DNA from 4 places in the Micromonospora sp. NPDC023869 genome. Region 4 is predicted to be linked to each of the others. Evidence: riboswitches for the same ligand, from Rfam matches in the RefSeq annotation. Region 4 holds a riboswitch; each other region holds the start of a gene.
What was found. A riboswitch is a leader RNA that binds a small molecule or an ion and turns the genes downstream of it on or off. The one in region 4 is predicted to bind cobalamin.
Positions count from the first base shown of each region.

Region 1: linked by a shared signal. The riboswitch ahead of metE (5-methyltetrahydropteroyltriglutamate--homocysteine S-methyltransferase) and the one ahead of bluB (5,6-dimethylbenzimidazole synthase) in region 4 are both predicted to bind cobalamin.
Region 2: linked by a shared signal. The riboswitch ahead of ACZ31C_RS10810 (energy-coupling factor ABC transporter permease) and the one ahead of bluB (5,6-dimethylbenzimidazole synthase) in region 4 are both predicted to bind cobalamin.
Region 3: linked by a shared signal. The riboswitch ahead of ACZ31C_RS19075 (ribonucleoside-diphosphate reductase subunit alpha) and the one ahead of bluB (5,6-dimethylbenzimidazole synthase) in region 4 are both predicted to bind cobalamin.

Region 1 covers NZ_JBVHKD010000010.1:151,993-156,648, reverse strand. Annotated here, with positions in the region: gene ACZ31C_RS24985 (ABC transporter substrate-binding protein) at 1-610, opposite strand, end outside; gene ACZ31C_RS24980 (FecCD family ABC transporter permease) at 636-1,724, opposite strand; cobalamin riboswitch at 1,890-2,102, shown strand; gene metE (5-methyltetrahydropteroyltriglutamate--homocysteine S-methyltransferase) at 2,223-4,514, shown strand; gene ACZ31C_RS24970 (AI-2E family transporter) at 4,603-4,656, opposite strand, start outside.
Region 2 covers NZ_JBVHKD010000003.1:45,566-50,221, reverse strand. Annotated here, with positions in the region: gene ACZ31C_RS10825 (energy-coupling factor ABC transporter ATP-binding protein) at 1-210, opposite strand, end outside; gene cbiQ (cobalt ECF transporter T component CbiQ) at 207-950, opposite strand; gene ACZ31C_RS10815 (energy-coupling factor ABC transporter substrate-binding protein) at 950-1,279, opposite strand; gene ACZ31C_RS10810 (energy-coupling factor ABC transporter permease) at 1,276-1,968, opposite strand; cobalamin riboswitch at 1,999-2,173, opposite strand; gene ACZ31C_RS10805 (DUF2267 domain-containing protein) at 2,299-2,703, shown strand; gene ACZ31C_RS10800 (roadblock/LC7 domain-containing protein) at 2,708-3,127, opposite strand; gene ACZ31C_RS10795 (YncE family protein) at 3,317-4,567, opposite strand; gene ACZ31C_RS10790 (RNA polymerase sigma factor) at 4,647-4,656, shown strand, end outside.
Region 3 covers NZ_JBVHKD010000006.1:250,167-254,822, reverse strand. Annotated here, with positions in the region: gene ACZ31C_RS19080 (amino acid adenylation domain-containing protein) at 1-1,996, opposite strand, end outside; cobalamin riboswitch at 2,117-2,325, shown strand; gene ACZ31C_RS19075 (ribonucleoside-diphosphate reductase subunit alpha) at 2,462-4,656, shown strand, end outside.
Region 4 covers NZ_JBVHKD010000017.1:85,601-90,256, reverse strand. Annotated here, with positions in the region: gene ACZ31C_RS30460 (SipW-dependent-type signal peptide-containing protein) at 1-624, opposite strand, end outside; gene ACZ31C_RS30455 (VOC family protein) at 784-1,521, shown strand; gene bluB (5,6-dimethylbenzimidazole synthase) at 1,541-2,176, opposite strand; cobalamin riboswitch at 2,217-2,419, opposite strand; gene ACZ31C_RS30445 (MalY/PatB family protein) at 2,488-3,645, shown strand; gene ACZ31C_RS30440 (TetR/AcrR family transcriptional regulator) at 3,704-4,312, shown strand; gene ACZ31C_RS30435 (hypothetical protein) at 4,431-4,656, shown strand, end outside.

The DNA of each region.
Region 1 (4,656 bases), on a different contig from region 4:
ACGAGGTGCCCGCCTCGGCCTGGACCTTCGTCATCCGGTCCTTGAGCGCGGTGACCGCGGTCGTCGCCTCGGCCTGGCGGCCGAACACCCGACCGTACGTCTCCATCTGCCGGTAGATGTCGTCGAAGCTCGGCACGGCGGTGCTGTCCGGGCACATCGCCGGCTCCTCCAGCAGCGGGATGTCCACCGCCTCCAGGGTGTCGCGGGAGAGGTTGTCGACCTCGCCGAGGACCAGGTCGGGCTCCTGGCTGATCACCACCTCCTTGGAGATCTGGAGGTGGCCGCTGGTGTCGGTCTTGTCGGTCAGCAGCGGGATCCGATCCAGCTCGGCCTGGGTGGCCGCGTCGTAGTACTCCTTCGGGTACTGCCCGGCGCGGGCGGTGGCCCGGTCCAGGACGCCGAGCGCGTGCAGGTAGGGCACGGCGGCGCTCTTGAGCAGCACGACCCGCTGCGGAGGGGCGTCGAAGGTGACGTCCACGCCGCAGTTGGTCACCGTCACCGGATAGCCGGGACCGGCCTCGGTCGGCCCGTCGGCGGTGCCGCCGCACCCGGCGACGAGCAGCACGCACGCGGAGGCGGCGGCGGTGGCGAGGCGGGTTGCCTTCAACATCGTTTCTCCTTGACGGGTGGGCTCTTCAGGCACCGGAGGCGTGCAGACGGCGGATCAGGACCAGCAGGAAGGGAGCGCCGAGCAGGGAGGTGATGATGCCGATCGGAATCTCCTGCGGCGCCAGCAGCACCCGGGCCAGCACGTCGGCCCAGACCAGCAGGATCGCCCCGAGCAGCGCGGCCACCGGCACCACGCGGACGTGCGGCGCGCCGACGATGCGTCGGGCCAGGTGTGGCACGACCAGGCCGACGAACCCGATGCTGCCGGCGGCGGAGACCAGGATGCCGACGCTGAGCGAGACCAGCACGAGCAGCCGGAGCCGGAACCGGTCCGGCGAGACGCCCAGGGTGTGCGCGGTCTCGTCGCCGATGGCCAGGACGTCGAGTCGCCGCCCGACGACGGTCAGGTAGCCGATGGTGCCGATCAGCACCACCGCGGCGATCAGCAGCAGAGCGTTCCAGCGGGCCAGGCCCAGCGACCCGAGGAGCCAGAACATCACCGACCGGGCGCCCTCGGCGGAACCGGAGGCGAAGATCAGGAAGCTGGTGGTGGCGTACAGCGCGTACCCGACGGCGACGCCGGCCAGCAGCAGCCGGATGGAGGTGACCCGGCCGCCGCTGCGCGCGATCAGGAAGACCAGCAGCGACGCGCCGAGCGCGCCGACGAACGCGCTGGTGGATAGCGCGTACTGGCCGAAGCCGGCGCCCGCGCCGAACAGGATCGCGGCGGCCGCGCCGCTGGAGGCGCCGGAGTTGATCCCGAGCAGGTACGGGTCGGCGAGCACGTTGCGGACCATGGCCTGCAACGCCACCCCGCAGACCGCCAGCCCGGCGCCGACCAGCATGCCGAGCAGGACCCGGGGCAGCCGGACCTGCCAGACGATCGCCTGCTGCGGCCCGGTCCAGGTCACCTCGCCGGGCACCCCGAGGAGCTGGTGCCCGATGATCCGGGCCACCGTGAGCGGGGGGATGCCGATCGCCCCGGCACCGACCGCGACCAGCCCGGTCAGGAGCAGGCCGATAGTCAGCGCGAGCAGCCAGAGGCCGGTCCGACGGCGCTGCGCCGCCACGCCGAGCACGTCCGTCCGGCTCGTCGGCAGGGTGGTGACGCTCACCGCACTCCCACGCAAAGTCGTTGTTCTTGCCAAGTCTTTGCAAAAACTAACACCAAGATCACGCCAGCGGAAGGCGGATGAGTCGTTGTTCACCCGCCGCTCGACCCGGCGTCGCGGCGCGGACATCACACCGGCGCGACGGTCGTCGGGCGCGATCCGGACGCTAGGATCCGAAGCGGTACTGGTTCGCCCCGGCCGTCCGGTCGGAGCGTCGTAAGAGGGAACCCGGTGTGAATCCGGGACTGCCCCGCAGCGGTGAGTGGGAACGACCGCCGTCACACGCACTGGACACCTGTCCGGGAAGCGACGGCCAGTAGGAGACCGGCCCAGCCGGTCGCGCCCACGAGTCCGAAGACCTGCCCGTGCCGCGTGCGCAGCCGCGCACGCCGCCGTCGGCCTCGCGGGAGGGCCAGGGCGAGGCCGGTCGTCGCGCCGTGCCCTCCCCAGCCTTCCCCGGAGCCGTACCGCCGGACCTCGAGGGAAGGGAACCCTGGCGACATGACCACTCCGTTCGGCACGAGCACCGTGCTCGGCTATCCGCGCATCGGCCCGCGTCGTGAACTCAAGACCGCGGTCGAGGGCTACTGGGCCGGCCGCGTCGACGAGCCGACCCTGCGGGCCACCGCCGCACAGGTACGCGAACAGACCTGGCGCACGTTGCACGACGCCGGCCTGTCCGCCGTACCGTCCAACACGTTCTCGCTCTACGACCACGTGCTCGACGCGGCCGTCACGGTCGACGCCGTACCCGACCGGTTCCGCCGGCGGGGCCTCGGTGAGCTGGACACCTACTTCGCCATGGCACGCGGCACCGCGCAGGAGCCGCCGCTGGAGATGACGAAGTGGTTCGACACCAACTACCACTACCTGGTGCCTGAGATCGGCCCGGACACCGCCTTCGCCGCCCGGGCCGACAAGCCGCTCGCCGAGTACGGGCGGGCCCGGGAGCTCGGCATCACCACGCGTCCGGTCCTGGTCGGCCCGGCGACCCTGCTGCTGCTGTCCAAGCCCACCGCCGACGCGCCGGACGGGTTCCGCCCGTTCGACCGGCTGGACGACCTGGCCGACGTCTACGCCGACCTGCTGTCCGCGCTCGCCGACGCCGGGGTGCCGTGGGTGCAGCTCGACGAACCGGCGTACGTCGGCGACCGGTCCGACGCAGAGATCCGCGACCTCGGTGCCGTCTACGCCCGCCTCGGCGCGCTGACCCACCGGCCCCGCCTGTTCGTCGCCGCCTACTTCGGCGAACTCGGCGACGCGCTGCCCGCGCTGCTGGACACGCCGATCGAGGCGATCGGTCTGGACCTGGTCGCCGGACCCGGCGACCTGGACCGGCTCGCCGGCCACGGCGCGCTGCCGGGCCGGACCGTGGTCGCCGGGCTGGTCGACGGCCGCAACGTGTGGCGGACCGACCTGCGGGCCGCCGCGGCCGTCGGCGCCACCCTCACCGGGCTCGCCGACACCGTCGCGGTGTCCACCTCCTGCTCGCTGCTGCACGTGCCGGTGGACCTGGCCGCCGAGACCGACCTCGACCCTCGGCTGCGCGAACGGTTGGCGTTCGCCCGGCAGAAGGTGGACGAGGTGGTCGCGCTCGGTCGGGTGCTGCGCGACGGGGTGGGCGAGCTGCCCGCCGCGCCTCCGCCTCCGCCGGCGCAGTGGCGTGACGACGCGGCCCGCGCCCGCCTGGAGGCGCTGCGGCCCGAGCACACCCGACGCGGCCCGTACCCGCACCGTGCCGAGGCCCAGCGTCGACGCCTCGGGCTGCCCGCGCTGGCGACCACCACCATCGGGTCGTTCCCGCAGACCGACGCGCTGCGCCGGGCCCGGGCCGAGCACCGGGCCGGTCGCCTGGACGCGGCCGGCTACGCCGAGCGGATGCGGGCCGAGATCGCCGAGGTGGTGGCCGAACAGGAACGCCTCGGGCTGGACGTGCTGGTGCACGGCGAGCCGGAGCGCAACGACATGGTGCAGTACTTCGCCGAACACCTCGACGGCTTCGCCGCCACCGCCCACGGCTGGGTCCAGTCGTACGGCTCCCGGTGCGTACGCCCGCCGATCCTGTACGGCGACGTGACCCGGAGCGTACCGATCACGGTGACCTGGTCCCGCTACGCCCAGTCGCTCACCGACCGGCCGGTCAAGGGCATGCTCACCGGCCCGGTGACCATCCTGGCCTGGTCGTTCGTGCGGGTGGACCAACCGCTGGCGGAGACCGCCCGACAGGTCGCGCTGGCCCTGCGCGACGAGGCGCGGGACCTGGAGACGGCGGGCATCCGGATCATCCAGGTCGACGAGCCCGCGCTGCGGGAACTGCTGCCACCGCGCCGCCGGGACCACACCGCCTACCTGGACTGGGCGGTGGCCGCCTTCCGGCTGGCGACCAGCGGCGTCGCCGACGCCACGGCGATCCACACCCACCTGTGCTACTCGGAGTTCGGTGAGGTGCTGCCCGCCATCGACGCCCTGGACGCCGACGTGACCAGCATCGAGGCGTCCCGTTCCCGGATGGAGATCCTCGACGACCTGGCCACCGTCGGCTACACCCGGGGGATCGGACCGGGTGTCTACGACATCCACTCGCCCCGGGTGCCGGATGCGGCCGAGGTGGTGACCGCGCTGCGCCGGGCGGCGGCGGTCGTCGACCCGCAGCGGCTCTGGGTCAACCCGGACTGCGGGCTCAAGACCCGGGGCTACCACGAGGTCCGTCCCGCCCTGACCGCGCTGGTCCGGGCCGCCGCCTCGGTCCGCGCCGAACTGGCCGCCGAGGGCGGGCCGACGAGCGACTCCTGACCCGGTGGCGTCCGCCGGTGGGGGCCTCCCACCGGCGGGCACCGCCGACGGACCGCACACCCGAGACAGTCCTCCCGGACCGGAAGGGTCAGGGTGCGCTGGCCTTGACCACGACCGCTTCCGGGGCCGGCGGTTGCTCGGC
Region 2 (4,656 bases), on a different contig from region 4:
CACCCCGCCGACCAGCACCGTGCCCGCGTCGGCGGCCGACGCGCCGACCATCAGCCGGAACAAGGTCGTCTTGCCACCGCCGTTGGGTCCCAGCACGGCCATCCGCCGCCCGGCCGGCACCCGCAAATCGACGTCGGTCAGCACCGGGCGGTCCGCCTCGTACCCGAAGCTGACCCCGCGCAGCTCCAACAGCGGCGGGTCGCCGCTCACCCGAGCGCCACCAGCAGCCGGGTGGCCAGCACCACCGCCGCCAACAGCAGCACGGTGGTCGCCAGGAACGCCACCGACGGTTGCCGCACCTCGGTGCGTACCGCCAGCGAGCCGGTGTAACCGCGCAGCGCCAACCCCTCCTCCCAACGCCGGGCCAGCGAGAACGCCCGGACGAAGACCGCGCCGGCCTGCCCGGCCAGCGACCGGTAGGTGCTGGCCCAGGTGCGGTAGCCCAGCCGGGCCGCCTGGGCCTGCCGCACCGCGTGCACGCTCTCCAGCAGCAGGAACAACATCCGGTAGATCAGCGCGGCCACCTCGGTGACCGCGCTGGGCACCCCGAGTCGCTGGAGTCGGGGCAACACGTCGGCGAGCGGCGTGGTGGCGGCGAACAGCAGCAGGCAGAGCAGCGCGGCGCAGGCCCGACCGGCGGTCGCGGCGGCCGTCGCCAGCCCCTCCGGCGCCCACCGCACACGCGTCGGGCCGGAGACCGCCACCAGCATCGGCACCGAGCCGGTCAGGATGAACAACAGCGGGGTCCGGGCCGCCCGGACCAGCAGGCGCGGCGGCAGCGCCGCCGGCCCGAGCAACGCCACCGCCGCGGTCAGGCCCACCACCAGGGCGCCCGGCCACGGTGGCAGGAGCAACGCGCAGCCCAACAGCCCCAGGGCCAACAGGGCCTTCTCCGCCGGGTGGCGGCGTCGCCAGGGGCTGGCGTACGCCGCCACGTCCAACGCGAGCACTAGTCGGTGGTTTTCTCCCCGGTCGCGGTCTGCTCGCCACGCAGCCGCTGCCGGGTCCGGGCGACCCCGAAGTAGTAGCCGAGGAACCCGGCGCCGAGGGCGGCCTGGAGCGCGAACAACGCCGACTCGATCTCACCCGACGGCGGCTCGTAGATCGAGCTGAACCACGGCTCGTAGTCGGGGTGGTCGTTGACGATCGCCTCCTCGGCGAGGGCGTCTGCCCCGGCGAACGGCTCCTCGCCGCTGCCGAGCCCCAGCACCAGCGGCGCCACCGCCAACGCCACCACGGCGAGCAGCAACAACAGGTTGGTCCGGCCGAACGACTTCACGCCACCGCTCCCTGGGTCGTCGGGGCCGGACGGCGCAGAATGCCGAGCCGGCGGAGTTCCTGCGGGCTCACCCGGACCAGCAACCGGACCACTAGGACGGTGAGCAGCCCCTCGCTGATCGCCAGCGGGATCTGGGTGACCGCGAAGATGGACCCGAACTTGGCCAGCGCGCCGACGAAGCCCGAATCCGGGTCGGGGAAGGCCAGCGCGAGCTGGGCACTGGTCACGCAGTAGGTCGCCAGGTCGGCCAGGGCGGCGGCGAAGAACACCGAGATGCCGAGGCCGCCACCGAGCCGGCGGATCAGCGCGTACACGCCGAAGGCCACCCAGGGGCCGACGATCGCCATCGAGAAGACGTTCGCGCCGAGCGTGCTCAACCCGCCGTGGGCCAGCAGGAGTGCCTGGAACAGCAGCACGATCGTGCCGAGCACACTCATCACGGGGGCTCGGAACAGGATCGCGCCGAGACCCACACCGGTCGGATGGGAGCAGGAGCCGGTCACCGAAGGGATCTTCAGCGCCGACAGGACGAAGGTGAACGCCCCGGCCGCGCCGAGCAACAGCTTCGCGTCGGGGTTCGCGCGGACCTGCTGGACCAGGTTGCGCGCACCGTGGATGACGAACGGTGTCGAGACCGCGAACCATGCCGCCGCCTGCACCGGTGGTAGGTAGCCCTCAGCGATGTGCATGAGTCGACCTCCCCTTCCAACACCTCGTGGACGAGATCACACGTCGGGGTCGGTCTCCTGGCTCCCGGATCGTCGCGTACTCCGGCCTTCCCAGGTCCTCCACGGACCCAGTGGCGTACAAGTCGGAGCGAACTCCCCGGTCACAGTGGCGAGGGCCGCGCCGGTCTCACACCGGCTTCCCGTTACCGCGACGGCGCGACGTTATCCGTTCTGCGCACCGGCGCACAAGACTCATCGATGCCCCAGCGGCCGTACTCGGGTGAAGAGTGCCGTTTGTCACGACGATTCCCGGGTAGACGCCAGATCCGTTGCGAGAAGGGGGCCGGCGGGTTGGACGAGAACGAGTTCATCGAGTCCGTGGCGAACCGCACCGGCGCGTCGACGGAACAGGCGACCGCCATCGCGCGCGCCACCCTGACCACGCTGGCCGAGCGGATCGACGGAGGCGAGGCCCGGGACCTGGCCGAGCAACTCCCGGAAGGGCTGCGGGCGTACACGTTCGCGCCCAGCGAGACCGCCGAACGCTTCGGGCTCGACGTGTTCGTCCAGCGCGTCGGCGGCCGAGCCGACGTCGACCCCGACCTGGCCGAGGCCGGCGTCCGGGCGGTGATGGACACCATTCGAGGTGACGTCGCCCCCGCCGACTACGACGACGTCATCGCGAACCTGCCGGCCGAACTGTGGCAGGTGGCCAACCCGGCGCCGTCCTACGACGCGCAGCGCGACCGCGGCTAGCGGATCACCGGGCGGTCAGGTGGGGTGCCGGCTCCACGTACACCGGCAGGTGATGCCCGGCCCGGGCGCAGAAGAGGGCGACCTCGTACGCCATGTCGCCCACCTCGGCCGAGCCGTCGATACCGACGGTGAGGATCGCCCCGTTGCCGGTGGTGGCGTGGAACAGGAACGCCCGCGACATCTGCACCACCACCTGGTGCAGCTCACCCTCACCGCACAGTCGGGCGGCGGCCAGACCCAACGCCTGGAGACCACAGACCACACTGGACAGTTGCTCGGCGATCTCCTCGTCGATGCCCCGCGAGGCCCCCAGCATGATGCCGTCCGGGGAGAGCACCACCGCGAACTTGGCACCGGGCACCCGATCCACGATGTCGTCGAGCGCGTCGTTGAGATTCTCGGCGGTGACCAGGGCATGGGTCATAAGGGCGCTGTCCTCTCGTCGAAACTCCTACGTTCGTACCAGAGAAGACCCGGCGTCAGGGGGCTGACACTCCCCCTGATCCTGTTCCCTGATCCTCCTAACGTACGACGACGCTGGTCACCCTAATCGGACGGGTCGGACGGCACGATCACGCCGGGAATCGCTCCTCTGACCGACGGTGACGCCCGCTCAGGACGACGGCACCGGGCCCCGCAACCCCACCAATCCGGGTACGGCGACACGACCCAGTTCGGCGCCGCTGGCCGGGTCGAGCCATCTCAGCGCGTCCCGCCCACCCACATAGAGACGACCGCTGTCCGGGCCGAGGAGGAGACCGCTGACGGGAGCGTCGACCGGCCGTTCGGCGACGACCCGCAGACCGGCGGCATCCACGGTACGCACCACACCGGCCCCGCCGAGGAACAGTCGATCGTCGTCCGCCGTCGCGTACGCCGGGCCGGACGCTACGGGGACGGCGGCGGTGCGGCGTACCGTCAGCTCCTCGGTGGAGATCTCGGCGACGGTGCCGGAGGTGAGGTCGGCGACGTACAGCCGGGAGCCGTCCGGGGCGATCGCCATGGCGTGCCCGTCGGCCGGTCCCTCCCCGAACGGGTGCGGCAGGTCCACGCAGTACGCCCACCGCTCGTGCAGGTGCAGCGTGTGCACGAAGGCGTGGACGTCGCTCCCCGGCCGCCCGCTGATGCGGTCCCGGGTGTGCCGGTGATCGGGTTGGTGGGTGTAGAGCGTGTACAGGACGTGACGGGCCGGGGCGAGCACGGCCTGCCGCCCGTCGCCGCGCATCTCCTCCTCCGCGCCCGCCGGAATCGTCTGCTTGAGGCGGGTCTGCAACGGGCCCGCCACACCGGTGGCGAGGTCGACCACCCGGACCCGGTACCGGTCCGGTGCCTGCGGCGGCAGCCACTCCAGCACGAACAGGCCGCTGTGGTCGTGGGTGAACGCCTCCGGGACGACGTTGCCCGGCAGCCGTAGTCGCTGCCGCACTCCATCCGCGTCGGCGATCAGCACCGGCGTGACGTCCCGCCCGGCCGGAGACGCTGCGGTGACGCTCACCGCCTCGGTGGTCAGTGCCACCCACCTGCCGTGGGCGGAGACTGTCTGCGGCACCCAGCGTCCGGGCAGTCGCACCCGCGCGGAGGCGACACCCGTGGCGGTCTCGATCCGCCAGAACGCGGTGTCGGCGCCCTCCGGTGCGCTCGCGTACACCGACCGCCCGTCGGCGGTGGCGACGGCGTGCGGAATGACCTGCCGCTCGGCACCGCGCAGCAGGACGACTCCGTCGGCCAGGTCCAGGAGCAACGGATCCGGCGGCACCGCCGCCACCCGGGACCCGGTCGGATCACACCCGACCAGCGTCGCGGCGCCCGCGCCCACCAGCGCGGACAACAGGGTACGGCGGGTGGTCGTCCTCGTCGCCATCATGCCCGGATGACACCGCCACGCCGATTCCGGTTCCGTCGGCGGACAGTGGAACCTGGACGACGCGACCGGTGTCAGGACAGTGATCCCAC
Region 3 (4,656 bases), on a different contig from region 4:
CGTCCTGCGACGCCGTAGCGAGCCCGTCGGGCGGTGCCGGTCGGGTCGTGGGCGGCCCGGCCAGGATGCGGTCGGTCAGCGCGGCGACGGTGGGACAGTCCCGCAGGTCCGCCGGATCGAACGTGGTGCCGAGGGCGTCCTCCAGCCCGGCCAGCACCTCCATCGCCGTGAGCGACGACCCGCCGATGGCCAGGAAGCGGTCGTCCGCCGCGATGGTGTCGGCGGGCCGGTCCAGCACCCGGGCCCAGACCGCCCGGACGACCTGCTCGACCCGTCGCCGGGACAGCGGCCCCGAGGGCATTGGCTCGGCCACCCGGTGCGCCGCACTCGGTCCCGCCGGGTGCCAGCGGCGTTCCCGGTCGGCGAAGTCGCCGGCCAGGTAGCGTTCGCGCATCCGTCGCCGCCGCAACTTGCCGCTGGTGGTCCGGGCGAACGCGCCGGGCGGCAGCGGCAGCACCCGTACGTCGTCGTGCCCGGCCGCCTCGGCGACCCGGGCCCGCGTGGCGTCGAGCACCACGGTAGCCCCGGCCGGCGGTCGCGCCCAGGCCACGAACACCACGATCCGCTCGCCGCCGGTGTCCGGGTCGGTGCAGCCGACCACCGCCGTCACCGTGGCCGGCAACCCGACGGTCGCGGAGGCCACCGCCTCCAGGTCGGGGGCGTGGAACGTCCGACCGTTGACGAAGATCACGTCCTTCGCGCGGCCGGTCACGCAGAGCCGGCCGGAGCGCTGGAAACCCAGGTCACCGGTGTGCAGCCAACCGTCCACGAAGGTCTCCCGGCTGGCCTGCGGGTCCCGGTGGTAGCCGCGCGCCACGTTCGGGCCGCGTACCTCGATCAGGCCCACCCGGTCCTCGGGCAGCGGCCGGTGCCGCTCGTCGACGACGCGCACCTCGCAGCCGGGCACCGGGTGCCCCAGGTCCATCAGCTCCACCGCGTGCGTACCCGGCGCGGTGCTCACCGCCCGACCCCGGCTCAGCGCGGCGCGGTCCAGCACCAGCGGCGCGGCGACCTCCCCGGGCGGCGGGAAGGTCACCGCGAGCGTCGCCTCCGCCAGGCCGTACACCGGTCGCAGGGCGGCCGGGGCGAGCCCGGCCGGGCGGACGTGCGCCAGGAAGGCCCGCCACACCGTGGGGGAGATGGGCTCCGCGCCCACCACCACGCACCGGACCCGGCTCAGGTCGAGCGTGGCGAGGAGATCCGCCGGAACCCGCCGGACCGCCAGTGCCAGCGCGAAGTTCGCCGCCGAGAGCAGGGTCGCGCGATGCCGGTGCGCGGCGGTGAACCACAGCGCCGGGCGCTTGGCGAACGCCATCGGAGGTACGCGGACCTGCGTGCACCCGATGGCCAGCGGGGTCAGGTGGGTGCCGATCAACCCCATGTCGTGGAAGTACGGCATCCAGGTGACCAGCACGTCGTCCGGTCCGGCGCCGCTGGCCAGCCGGGACTGCTCCACATTGGCCAGCACGTTGGCGTGGGTCAGCTCCACCCCGCGCGGCGCGCCGGTGCTGCCGGAGGAGAACTGGAGGAACGCCACGTCGGTCGGGTCGGCCGCGAACAGCTCCTCCGGTGGGGTGCCGGTCCGCAGGTCGGCCAGCCGCAGCACCGGGCCGGCCAGCCCGTCGGCGACAGCCTCGGTGGCGTCGTCCAGCACGGTCACCGCGTCGGTGAGCAGCTCGCGGACGGCCCGTACCCGGGTCGGCTCGGGTGGCAGCGGCACCGGGACCAGCCCGGCGGCGAGCGCCCCCCAGAACAGCGGCTGGAAGTCGTCCCCGGCGTCGGCGACCAGGATCACCGGGGTGCCCGGGACCACTCCGGCGGCCCGGTAGCCGCCCGCCACCCGCAGCGACTCGTCCCGCAACTCTCGGACGGTGACGGTGCGTTCGGTGCCGTCGTCGCGCACGTGCACGATGATCTGCTCGGGTGCGCGATCCGCGGCCTGGACGAGGACGTCAAGCAGTGTCCGTCGGTCGCCGGGCCCGGCCGCAGTCTGCACGCGACGATGCTAGTGGGCATGATCGAGTACCCGGCCGTCGGTCGCCGGGATGCCCGTCATCTGGCACGCGACACGCCCGGCACAGCATCTGGTGTTGCCATCTCCGCACCGTACCCATATATGGTGTGCCCCGTAGCTGGTTCGACCGCCACTGAAACGGCGGTCGAGGCAAGAGGGAACCCGGTGGGAATCCGGGACTGCCCCGCAGCGGTGAGTGGGAACGACCGCCGTCATCACGCACTGGACCCGCCAGGTCTGGGAAGCGACGGCCAGTAGGCGCGAGCACCAGGCCCACGAGTCCGAAGACCTGCCAGCGCGCCGCACGCGACGTGTGCGGCGGTCGAAGGCCGCGTGGGACGGCCGACGCCAGGAGCTGGTCAGTCACGGCAGCAGTGCCGTCGGTGACCGGCGGCGTCCTCCCGCGCGGACCCGACGATCTCGGGGACAGGCGTGAGGAGGGGGAACATGACGGTGACCCAGGAGCAGGCGGGGCCGGAGCAACGCCGGCACGTCATGCAGGTCCGCAAACGGAACGGCGACACCGAGCCGGTGGACGTCAACAAGATCGTCAAGGCGGTGGAGCGGTGGGTCGCCGACCTGGACGAGATCGACCCGCTGCGGGTGGCGACGAAGACCATCAGCGGGCTGTACGACGGCGCGACCACGGCCGAGATGGACAAGCTCTCCATCCAGACCGCAGCCGAACTGATCGGTGAGGAGCCGCAGTACTCGAAGCTGGCGGCCCGACTGCTGGCCGCGTACGTGGACAAGGAGGTCCGCGGGCAGCAGGTGGCCAGCTTCAGCCAGTCCATCCGGTACGCACACGGCTTGGGCCTGATCGGCGACGACACCGCCGCGTTCGTGGCCCGCAACGCGCGCAAGCTGGACGACGCCGTCGACCCGGCCGGGGACCTGCGTTTCGAGTACTTCGGGCTGCGCACGGTCGCCGACCGGTACCTGCTGCGGCACCCGCAGACCCGACTGGTGGTGGAGACGCCGCAGTACTGGCTGTTGCGGGTCGCCTGCGGCCTGTCGCAGACGCCCGGCGAGGCGATCGGCTTCTACCGGCTGATGTCCAGCCTGGCCTACCTGCCCAGCTCGCCGACGCTGTTCAACTCCGGCACCCGGCACACCCAGATGTCCTCGTGCTTCCTGGTCGACTCGCCGCGCGACGAACTCGACTCCATCTACGAGCGTTACCACCAGGTCGCGAAGCTGTCCAAGTTCTCCGGTGGCATCGGCATCTCCTGGTCCCGGGTGCGCGGTCGGGGCGCGCTGATCCGGGGCACCAACGGCAGGTCGAACGGCATCGTGCCGTTTCTCAAGACGCTGGACGCCGGGGTGGCCGCCGTCAACCAGGGCGGCCGTCGCAAGGGCGCGGCCTGCGTCTACCTCGAACCGTGGCACCCGGACGTGGAGGAGTTCCTCGAACTGCGGGACAACACCGGCGAGGAGTCCCGGCGTACGCACAACCTGAACCTCGCCAACTGGATCCCGGACGAGTTCATGCGGCGCGTCGAGGCGGACGGGGACTGGTCGCTGGTCGACCCGTCGGACGCCCCCGAGCTGCCCGACCTGTTCGGTGAGGCGTTCGACGAGGCGTACCGCGCGGCGGAGAAGAAGGCGGTCAAGACCGTCAAGGCCCGCGACCTGTACGGCCGGATGATGCGGACGCTCGCGCAGACTGGCAACGGGTGGATGACGTTCAAGGACGCCTCGAACCGGCTGTCCAACCAGACCGGCGCCCGGGGCAACACCATCCACCTGTCGAACCTCTGCACCGAGATCCTGGAGGTCAACGACGACGCCGAGACGGCGGTCTGCAACCTCGGCTCGGTCAACCTGGGCGCGCACGTCACCGCGGACGGGGTCGACTGGGAGCGGCTGCGCGCCACGGTGCGGACCGCCGTGGTGTTCCTGGACCGAGTGATCGACATCAACTACTACCCGGCCGAGCAGGCGGCGGCGTCGAACCCGCGCTGGCGCCCCGTCGGGCTCGGGCTGATGGGGTTGCAGGACGCGTTCTTCACGCTGCGCCTGCCGTTCGACTCCCCGGCCGCCCGGGAGCTGTCGACCCGCGTGCAGGAGGAGATCTTCCTGACCGCGTTGGAGACCTCGGCCGGGCTCGCCGAGCGGTTCGGCCCGCATCCCGCGTACGCGCAGACCCGCGCCGCCCGGGGTGAGCTGCACCCGGACCTGTGGGGCGCCGAGGTCGGCCAGCCCGACCGGTGGGCCGCGCTGCGCGAGACGATCGGCCGGCACGGCCTGCGGAACTCGTTGCTGGTGGCGATCGCGCCGACCGCCACCATCGCCTCGATCGCCGGCTGCTACGAGTGCATCGAGCCGCAGGTGTCCAACCTGTTCAAGCGCGAGACGATGTCCGGCGAGTTCCTCCAGATCAACACCTACCTGGTCCGCGAGCTGAAGGCGCGGGGACTGTGGACGGCCGCGATCCGGGAGCAGATCAAGCGCGCCGAGGGTTCCGTGCAGGGCGTCGTCGAGCTGCCCGCAGACGTACGCGAGTTGTTCCGGACCGCGTGGGAGCTGCCGCAACGGGCGCTGATCGACCTGGCGGCGGCCCGCGCCCCCTTCATCGACCAGTCGCAGTCGCTGAACCTGTTCCTGAGCGCGCCGACCATCGGCAAGCTCTCCTCGATGTA
Region 4 (4,656 bases):
GGCGAGGAGCTGCCAGGTCTCCGTGACCGACGTGCCCTGCACCAGACCGGCGTCCGCCGTGACGACGAAGCACAGGAACACCGGAGCGCCGGGTGTCGTGGGCGGAGTGCCCTGGGTCAGGTTGAACGACACCGCGCCGGCCACCGAGTCGAGCGCGGTGCCCTCGGCCACGATCCAGGTCGGAGTCGTGGGTGTCGGAGCACAGTCGCCGAACGTCGGGACGGTCGCGATCCCGTAGGTGAGGCCGGCGAAGGCGGGCGGTGCGGGGGTGGCCGACGCCACCGTGACGGTCGCGTCGTACGTCGTCGCCGCGGTCAGGCGCACCGCGAACGGTGCGGCGACCACGTCGTCCGGGCTCATGTTGTCGAAGCCCGTGCTGAACGCCAACGCCGCCGCCGTGCCGGCGGTCGGGTGCTCGGCGTAGGTGGTGCCGTCCGTGCTGCCCTCCATGCTGAAGCTACCGGCGGTGAACGTGCCCGAGGCGTACTCGGAGTCGTTCCAGGCGGCGAGGGTGATCGTGCCGCCGAGGCCGAGCGCGAGCCCGCCGGCCAGGATCGCCTTGAGCTTGCGACGACCTCCTCGACTGCTCGACTCGCCCGTCGTCATCCCTGTCGGTCCAGTCAACTTGTCCTCCTCGTGCATCCCCGTTGGCGTGCTGTCACGCAGGGACACGATAAAGCTCCAATACGGACAAGTCGGGCATAAACTCCGAAACTTCACGGAGGTGTATCGACCAGCATCAAGTAAATCGAATTCGTTTCGCGATGCCGCTAGCATCGCCGGATGGCAACACGGCTCGTACAGATCAACATGAAGGCCCGGGACGACTCCGCGCTGGGCGGTTTCTGGGCGGAGACACTCGGCTGGGGGATCTCCAGCGAGGAGCCCGGCGTCACCAACCTCGAACCCGAGGGCGTCGCCTATCCCGACCCGATCGCCGTCTTCGTCGACCTCGTCGTCTCCTCGGAACCCAAGACGGTGAAGAACCGCGTGCACCTCGACCTCGCCACCACCTCGGCGGACCACCACGCCGAGACGGTCGCGCGCCTGAAGGATCTCGGCGCCACCCTCGCCGACGTGGGACAGGGCGACGTTCCGTGGACGGTCATGGCCGACCCGGAGGGCAACGAGTTCTGCGTCCTGGACCCCCGACCGGCCCACCGGGACGTCGGACCGGTCGCCGCCGTCGTGGTCGACTGCGCGGACCCGCGCGCCATGGCCGACTTCTGGAGCACCGCCATGGACTGGCGTCTGCACGAGGTGACCGACCGCCGAGCGGTCCTGCGCTCCGCTGCGGACGTGGGTCCGTACCTGCAGTTCCTGCGTACGCCCGACGTGAAGACCGGCTGGAACCGGGTCCACCTCGACGTCCGCCCGTACCCCGGTGACGACCCGCAGGGCGAGGCGGCCAGGCTGCGGGCTCTCGGCGCCACCACCGTGGACGTGGGCCGCGACGATCTGCCGTGGACGGTCATGGCCGACCCGGAGGGCAACGAGTTCTGCCTCCTCGCCCCCGGCTGACGCACCCTCGCGCCGTCGGTCAGTGGCCCGCCGGCTCCCAGCGGTCCCGGTGCACCGCTGCCCGCAAAGGACGGCGCTGCCGCCAGCCGTGTCGTTCCAGGTCCGGCACCTGCTCCAGGTGGGTGACCGGACCCAGGCACAGCCAGGCAACCGGGCGGACAACCGCCGGGATCCGCAGCAGGTCCTGCACGAACGGTTCCCGGTAGAACGACACCCAGCCCACGCCGAGCCCCTCGGCGGTGGCCGCCAGCCACAGGTTCTGGATGGCCAGGCACACCGAGTACAGGCCAGCGTCGGCGATGGCGTGCCGACCCAGCACCGCCGGGGAGCCCCGGTCCGGGTCGTACGTCACCACGACCGACAGGGTCGACTCCCGCACCCCGTCTATCTTGATCCGGCCGAACCGGCGCGCCTCCTCCCCGTCCAGGGTCGCGGCGAAGACGTCCCGCTCCTGCTGCACGTGGCGGTGGAACTCCGCCCGCAGCGCGGAATCGCGGACCAGGATGAAGTCCCACGGCTGCGACAGGCCGACGCTGGGCGCGGCGTGCGCGGCGGCCAGCACCCGATCGAGGACCTCGGCCGGGATCGGCGCGCCGGTGAACTCACCCCGTACGTCCCGGCGGGCGTGGATGACCTCGTACACATCGTCGAACATGGGCAGGCTCCCGCTGCGCTCCAGGCCCTGCCCTCACGGCAGGGCAACCAGGCGCGAGGCCGGTCTTCGGACTTCCGGATCGTCACCTCACCGCCCGCCTTCCCGGCCCGGGCAGGGCCAGTGGCTGCGCGTGACGCGCGTGGGCGGCAGCTCCCCGGTCACCGCGGCGGGCCCGTGCCGGACTCTCACCGGCTTCCCGATTCTCCCCACCACGGGTGGGGCACCTCGCAACAGTTCGTGCCGCCGAGCACCCTACCGGACACCGTCTTCCGTCGGCGCTGTCGAAAGATCGAGTCACTAGTCTCGGTGTCGTGACCTCCGAGACCAGGCCCCTGCGGCAGCTCACCCTGGACCAGCTCCGGAAGCGGACGAGCGAGAAGTGGCGCGCCTACCCGAGCGACGTGCTGCCGATGTTCGTGGCGGAGATGGACGCGCCGCTGGCCGGGCCGGTCGTCGACGCGATCACCGAGGCCGTACGGCGCGGCGACACGGGCTACCCCGCCGGCACCGACTACGCCGAGGCGCTCGCCGAGTTCGCCCGCGACCGGTGGGACTTCGACGGCATCGCCGTGGACCGCACCACGATGGTCCCGGACGTGATGAGCGGCATCCTCGAGGTCCTCGACGTGACCTGTGGCCCGACCGATGCCGTCGTGGTCAACTGTCCGGTCTACGCGCCGTTCTACCAGGTGGTGGGGCGTACCGGTCGCCCCATCCAGGAGGCCCCGCTCGGCGCGGACGGCCGGATCGACATGACGGTCCTGGACGACGCCTTCCGGCGCGCGGCACGTCGTGGCTCCCGGCCCGCGTACCTGTTGTGCAGCCCGCACAACCCGACCGGCACCGTGCACACCGCCGACGAACTCGCCGAGGTCGCCGCGCTGGCGGGCCGACATGGTGTGCGTGTGGTGGTCGACGAGATCCACGCGCCGCTGGTGCTGGCCGGGGCGAGGTTCACGCCGTACCTGAGCGTGTCGGGCGCCGAGAACGGCTTCTCGGTGATCTCCGCGTCCAAGGCGTGGAACCTCGCCGGTCTCAAGGCCGCCGTCGCCGTCGCCGGACCCGCCGCGGTCGACGATCTCGCCCGCATCCCCGCCTGGGTCAACGAGAGTCCCAGCCACGTCGGGGTGCTGGCCCATGTCGCCGCCCTCCGGGACGGCGGCGGATGGCTCGACACCCTCTTGGCCGATCTCGACGAGAACCGTCGTCTCCTCGCCCGGCTGCTGGCCGAACACCTCCCGACGGTCCGATACCGGCCCGGCGAGGGCACCTACCTGGCCTGGCTCGACTGCCGCGCCCTCGGTCTCGGCGACGACCCCGCCGCGACCTTCCTCGATCGCGGCCGAGTGGCGCTCAGTCCCGGCCCCGTCTTCGGCACCGGGGGAGCGGGACACGCGCGATTCAACCTCGGCACCACCCCCGAGCTGATCACCGAAGGTGTGCGGCGGATGGCCGAGGCGCTGACCTGACGCCGGTGCCACTGCCGGCCCGTTCGCACCGCACGCCGGGATTGCTACTGTGGTGAACATGTATGCACCGGAGGATCGCACCGCCAAGGCGATCATTCGGGACACCGCCCTGGAACTCTTCGGCGAACAGTGGCCGGCGGCCGCGTCGCTCAAGCAGGTGGCAGAGCGCGCGGGAGTCTCGCAGTCGCTCATCATCAAGCACTACGGGTCGCGTGAGGGCCTGGTCGCCGCCGTCGACGCGCACGTGCTGGGCGTGTTGGGCAACGCACTGGAGGCACTCGCCGAGACAGCCGGTTCCGGCCCGCCCGACCGCTTCCTCGCGTCGGCCGACGCGCTGTCCTCCCCGTCGGCCACCCGGTATCTCGCGCACCTGCTCGTCGGCACCACGTCGCGCTCGGTCGAGGCGTACCGGATGCTGCAGGGGTTCGCCGACTCGCTCCTGCGCCGGATGGCCGACGTGGGCGCGGTCGCCCCGGACGTGGACCGGGCACAGCTCGCGGTCGTGCTGCTGGCCCACGAGCTCTCCATCATCCTGCTGCGCGACCGCATCACCGACGTGCTCGGCACCGATCCGATGGGTCACGACGGCCTGCGGCGCTGGTGGGAGACCATCGACCGGCTGTACTCCGGCACCGCGATCCAGGACCCCGTTCCGTCCGACGGCTGAGTGCCGCCTGCGGGTGGGGCTGCTCCATGGGGCCCTGAACAGCCCCAGCTCGACGGGTGCACAAATGTTCACTATGCTGAGCGATAGTTCATCAATCGTCTCCGAGCGAACGGCGGCCATGCCCACGACCACGTCCCCGAGTCCGCCGCGCGGTCCGGTCTCGCGGCTCAACGACCTGCTCGTCGCGCCCGGGGCCACGCGGGCGGAGAGTCGGCTCAGCTACCTCACCGCAGGTGTCGGCGCGACCGTCGCCGGGGCCGTGGGTGCCGCTGCCGGCTACCCGGTGCCGATCGTGCTCCTGCTGACGGTGCTCGGGTTCGACCTGTTCGGTGGTGCCGTCGTGA